DNA from 2 places in the Vibrio astriarenae genome. Region 2 is predicted to be linked to the other one. Evidence: predicted binding sites of a transcription regulator. Region 2 holds the regulator's gene; the other holds the start of a gene.
What was found. Region 2 encodes MetJ, which represses methionine synthesis genes. Its sites were predicted from a motif close to TTAGACNTNTANANGTCTAA; they were not measured.
Positions count from the first base shown of each region.

Region 1: metA (homoserine O-acetyltransferase MetA) is a predicted target of MetJ. The motif match lies at 1,305-1,324, and genes of this name have one in related genera.

Region 1 is NZ_CP047475.1:1,603,898-1,607,065, forward strand. It holds gene GT360_RS07665 (bifunctional NUDIX hydrolase/phosphatase PAP2 family protein) at 1-256, opposite strand, end outside; gene GT360_RS07670 (GNAT family N-acetyltransferase) at 278-766, opposite strand; gene GT360_RS07675 (ATP-binding protein) at 750-1,220, opposite strand; gene metA (homoserine O-acetyltransferase MetA) at 1,344-2,285, shown strand; gene GT360_RS07685 (BCCT family transporter) at 2,336-3,168, opposite strand, start outside.
Region 2 is NZ_CP047475.1:100,265-103,432, reverse strand. It holds gene edd (phosphogluconate dehydratase) at 1-549, shown strand, start outside; gene GT360_RS00535 (substrate-binding domain-containing protein) at 614-1,621, opposite strand; gene metJ (met regulon transcriptional regulator MetJ) at 1,707-2,027, opposite strand; gene GT360_RS00525 (O-succinylhomoserine (thiol)-lyase) at 2,238-3,168, shown strand, end outside.

The DNA.
Region 1 (3,168 bases), 1.5 Mb from region 2:
CCGGTTCAACAACCAGCCCAGCTTCTTCCCATGTTTCCCGCTGAGCTGTTAGCCGTGGGTCTTCTCCGTTTGATATGGTACCACCCGGAAGAGAGAGTTTTCGACTGAAAATCTCTTCAACCATCACAAGCTTGTTGTCAGCGTGAACAATACACAACGAACCTCGAACACCGGCAGGGAGCTTATCTTCCTGAGCTTGAGCAGCCGTTGGCGGAAAAACGGCACAAACCAACGCTATCCATAGCAATCGAATCAAAATTCACCTCTAATTAATGACTTAATTTTTTTCGGTCAATGGTTTCACCAAACAATGGATATGGTTTTCAAATCCAAATTGGCGATAAAAGCTTACCGCAGCCTGATTTTTGTCCCACACTTCCACAAACATAAATTTAGCACCATAGTCACGAAACTCGCACTCAATACGCTTCATTAAGGCTTGGGCAATACCCCCTTTTCTGTGTTGGACATCGACATACAACTCATCGGCGCTTCCCATTAACACAGGTTGGCTTACGGGAGATTGATACTGGCCAAAGTAGCCGGACACAAAACCCACAACATGGTCATCGCACATAGCGACATATACCAAACACTCGGGATGCTCAAGGTAGTGAGCAATTGACTTCTCTATATGCTCCGCTGGCTTAAATAGTTCCGGTGCGATTTGATGATGTTCATCATGTAGGTCATACATCATTTCATTGAGTTCTTCTAAATCATCAAAGCGAGCGGATCGAATGATGAAGTTACTTTGTTCTGACATCGGTTTGCTCATGAGTATAGAAAGTGTGTTTGACGAAATGTTTCCAACGCTTTGGGATGGAATACCACTTCCGCTCCATTGCCATGATCGTTGTCTCTGGCACATCATGGATAGAGTTAAAGCCGCCATTTACCTCGATAATTTCAATCTTCTTACCACACTGTTTTGCCATTTTTACGTACGGTTCAATTTCCCATTTTTGAACGAAAGTGTTCGAAACAATCACGCACTCTCCGCGACTCAGGGCATCTCGTGTCACTCGTTGACACCAGCCGTGAGCATCCAATAGCTGATTGACGTCGAACGTATATCTTCCCTGCTCATCGATGAAAAACATATCCGCTTCAAAGTGCTGACACCCAAGCTCTAGTGATAAATGTTGGGCCAAGGTTGATTTTCCAGCACCGGGTAAACCCCGAATTAATATTAGTGCGGCTCTATCTTGTTGATACATAGTCAGTCATAACAATAAGGATAACGAAATGATTTAGATAATATGTGATTTAGCTATCGACATAAATCACAGTTTGCGATAAGTTTGGATGTATAGACGTCCAAAAGCTTAGGGAGTAAAGCTGTGCCAATCAAGATACCTGACCAATTACCTGCCTCCGATGTACTGCGCAACGAAAACATTTTCGTTATGCCAGAGACGCGTGCCTCCACTCAGGAAATTCGTCCTCTCAAAGTTCTCATTTTAAACTTGATGCCCAAGAAGATTGAAACCGAGACGCAATTCTTAAGACTTTTATCCAACAGCCCACTTCAGGTGGATGTCGAACTACTGCGTATCGATAATAGACCGAGTAAGAATACCCCTGAAGAGCACTTGGATACCTTCTATCGCCAGTTTGAAATGGTAAAAGATCGTAATTTCGATGGTTTGATCATCACTGGTGCACCTCTAGGCCTTGTCCAATTTGAAGATGTGCTTTACTGGGAACACCTCCAAACCATCATGAACTGGGCAAAGCAACATGTCACATCTACGCTCTATGTTTGTTGGGCTGCTCAAGCTGGTCTTAAACTGCTTTACGATTTACCAAAACGAACGCGTAAAGAAAAGCTATCGGGTGTCTACCATCATGAAATTCACCACCCTTTCCATCCGATTTTGCGTGGTTTCGATGATACGTTCCTAGCACCACATTCACGTTATGCTGATTTCTCGCCGCAATATCTCGAAGAGCATACGGACTTAGACATCCTCGCGACCTCTGATGTTGCTGGCGTCTATTTGGCTGCTACCAAGGACAAACGAAATGTCTTTGTCACTGGTCACCCAGAGTACGATGCATTGACACTACACAATGAATACACCCGTGACCTCGGTGAAGGTATGGAGCCTGCGATTCCAGTTAACTACTATCCGAATAACTGCCCAGACAATAAGCCAAATGCAAGTTGGCGTAGCCACGGTCATTTGCTCTTCTCCAACTGGCTCAATTATTGTGTATATCAACAAACACCGTATGATCTTGACCAGTTTAGTGAAGCAAACTTCACAAAAGACGATTAATCAAAAAAGGGATGCCACTTGGCATCCCTTCTCAATCACAGAAAGAGAAGTTAACGATACTCTTTCTCTGTATTCATACCCATCAGCAAGCTCACACACATCGCCAACAGAACGAAAGTGAATGGCAACGCTGTTGAAATAGCGCCAGCTTGCAGTGCTTCGACTGCTTGGGTGCCACCGACCCAAAGTAGCGCTGCAGCAATCGCACCTTCCATAAACGCCCAGAAACAACGTTGCAAAACAGGCGCATCTACCTTACCACCAGCCGTAATACTGTCGATAACAAGCGAGCCTGAGTCAGATGAGGTAATAAAGAACACCATCACCAAAATAACCGCAATAATGGATAGCAGCGTACTCATAGGCAGGACATCAAACATTTCGAACATCGCCAGCGAAACGTCCGTTAGGCCTTTAGAGCCAAGTTGGCCAACGTTATTGATTACTTGATCGATCGCCATACCGCCAAATACGGACATCCAGATTAATGTTACTGTCGTCGGCACAATTAATACCGCTATCATAAACTCGCGAACTGTTCTGCCTCGCGAAACACGAGCGATAAACATACCAACGAATGGCGACCATGAAATCCACCAAGCCCAGTAAAATACAGTCCAACCGTGCATCCACAACTCATCTTCACGACCATGCGGGTTACTCAACGGAATGAAACTCTCCACGTAACCCATCAATGTTGTTGGCAGTGACCCCATCGACACAGCAAATCCAATCGCTGCAACCAAGAACAGAAGCAGAAACGCAACTATCATATTGATGTTACTGATGACCTTCACACCACCATCAATACCACGCAGTACTGAAACAACGGCAAGCAAAGTAACCACCGCAATTACGACAACTTGTAGCCCGAGCCCTGCTT
Region 2 (3,168 bases):
GGCGGGACTCGCGTTCTGGATGGTAACCTAGGTAAAGCCGTCGTGAAGGTATCTGCGGTCAAAGAAGAGCAGCGCATCATCGAAGCACCGGCTGTTGTCTTCCAATGCCAACATGAAGTGGAAGCCGCTTACCAGCGCGGTGAACTCAACAAAGACTGTATCGTTGTCGTTACTCACAATGGTCCTGCCGCGAATGGGATGCCAGAACTGCACAAGCTGATGCCGATCTTGGGCAATATCCAAAAAGCAGGTTTTAGTGTCGCTCTGGTTACTGATGGTCGCCTATCTGGCGCGTCAGGCAAAATCCCATCGGCGATTCACGTATCGCCAGAAGCTCTGCGTGGCGGCGCGATTGGTCTGGTTCGCGATGGTGATATTCTGAGTTTGAACTGTCAGACTGGCGAGCTGAACAATCTAGCCGACACGACTGGACGCGAGCCTCTGTCCATCGACACGGAAGCGGTTCAACAAACTTGGGGACGTAACTTATTTAGCGTCTTACGCCAAAGTGTTTCAAGCGCAGAAGACGGCGCGAGCTTTATCGTTTAGGCTCGTTTCAGATACCAAAAAAGGAGCCACTTTGGCTCCTTTTTAATTGATTCAGCTAGAAGAGCTAAATACTCTCGCCTTTAGTGATGTGATAGCCCATATCTACTCTATCACTCTCGATCTCTTCACCTTTGAGGCGTGCAATCAGTAGCTCCGCACTCTTTACCCCAATCTCAAACCTTGGTGTATCGACACTCGTCAAACGCGGCGTCACCATAGTGCCAATATCTAACGCATTGTAGCCGACGACAGACAACTGCTCGGGCACTTTAATCCCACGTCTTTGCGCACTCATCAACACACCGATCGCGATATCATCATTGGTACAAAATACCGCATCCAGCTCTGGCTTATCAGCGAGCGCTCTATCTAAAAGATCATCCGCCATCGAGAAGCTAGAGTGCTCTTCAGTGAGGACGTGAAACGGGGTTATACCCGCCTCAGTCACCGCTCTATCATAGCCTTCCATACGCAAACGAGTTCGCGTGTCGAGACGTGCGCCAAAGTAGGCTATGGTGCGCTTGCCTGCCGCCATTATCTGCTTCGTAACCTGGTAAGAGGCCTCGCGATGATCAAGCCCAACCGCCATGTCGATCGGTTGTTCCGGTAGCTCCATCGTTTCGACAACCGGAACATCTGCCGCTTTGATCATTTGCAGTGTGCGGTTGGTGTGATGGCTTTCCGTTAAAATTAAGCCATCAACTTGGTAAGCGAGCAGAGAGGCTATTTTACTCTCTTCTTCAAGCTCATCGTAGCTAAAGTGGGCGATCAAGGTTTCATAGCCGTTGGCTTTAGTGACGGTTTCAATGCCCTGCACAAACGAAGCAAAAATTTGGTTGGAAAGAGAGGGTAAGAGTATACCTATGGCACGACTCGATGACTTGGAGAGCATCGCTGGCGCGCGATTCTCTATGTATCCTATCTCTTCGATAACTGCTGCTATTTTTTCTCGCGTTTTTTCTGCTACAGAATTGGGATCACGCATATAGCGAGATACTGTCATCTTGGTGATACCCACTTGATCAGCGATATCCTGTAGCGTAGTACGTCTTTTTTTACTGTTTTGAGCCATATGTTCCTTGGGCTTTGATTCGTTGTTCACTCTAAACGAAAGCTCGATCGCAACGAACGATCCCTACTCACCAAGCGACTTGATCTTACTCTTCATCAAACGTTTCAAACTCGATGCCCATCTCTGTCATTAACGCTTTCGCTTCTGCAGGAATTTCGTCAGGACGGTCTTTTCTCAAGTCTTCATCTGTTGGGAGAGGCTGCCCCGTGTAAGCATGTAGAAAAGCTTCACACAGCAGCTCACTGTTGGTCGCATGACGCAGATTGTTAATTTGGCGGCGAGTACGCTCATCGGTTAGTACTTTCAATACCTTAAGTGGGATTGATACCGTGATTTTCTTTACTTGTTCACTCTTTTTACCGTGTTCAGCATATGGGCTAATGTATTCGCCATTCCAGTCTGCCATGAGACACCTTTCAGTCATGTTTAATCTAAATGGATAAGGGGGAGATTTTAGCCGGATTTAAGGCTAAGAGCAAAGACATATAGACGTCTAGAAGTGTTGACGTCTCACATTATGAAAAGTAAAGTGTTGGATAACGGATTAAACAACGTTTATAGCAGATAAAGATAAACGTTTTGTGAAGCACTATCACTCTTTGGGAAGGACACTCTTATGAGCGCACGCAAGCCTGCGACAATTGCCGTTCGCACCGGCATCGAATCAGACACTCAATACCATGCGGTTGTTCCACCCATCTACCTCTCTACCAACTATGGCTTTCCAGCCTTTGGTGAAGTACCAAACTATGACTATACCCGTTCTGGTAACCCAAATCGAGGTTTGCTAGAGCAGGCTCTTTTTGAGTTAGAATCAGGAAAAGGGGCCGTCGTTACCAACTGTGGCACCTCCGCACTCAATCTTTGGGTTTCCGCATTTTTAGGTCCAGATGATCTTATTGTTGCTCCGCATGATTGTTATGGCGGTACTTATCGCCTGTTCAATACACGCGCGCGAAAAGGCGATTTTAAGGTCCAGTTTGTTGACCAAACAGATGAACAAGCCCTCAATGCCGCGCTAGCGAAAAAACCAAAACTGATTCTATTGGAGACACCATCGAACCCATTGGTTCGCGTGGTAGATATCAACGCGATTTGTACCAAAGCGAAAGAAGTGGGTGCACTAGTAGCGGTAGACAATACCTTTTTGACACCTGTGTACCAAAAGCCCTTAGAGCTCGGCGCAGACTTTGTGATTCATTCAACCACTAAGTACATTAATGGCCACTCCGATGTGATTGGCGGCGTGGTGATCACGAAAACAGAAGAACATGCCGAAGAGCTTGCTTGGTGGGGTAACTGTATTGGAGCAACTGGAACGCCGTTTGACAGCTACATGACGCTGCGCGGCATTCGTACACTCGGCGCTCGCATGCGTGTGCATGAAGAGAGCTCACAACAGATATTGAACTTCTTGGTTGAAGAGCCTCTAGTCAGTAAAGTTTACCACCCTAGCCTGCTAAGCCATCCAGGTCATGAGATAGCCAAAAAACAGCAATCGGGCTTTGGGTCTATGCTGAGTTTTGAGTTTGCTGGATCATTTGAAC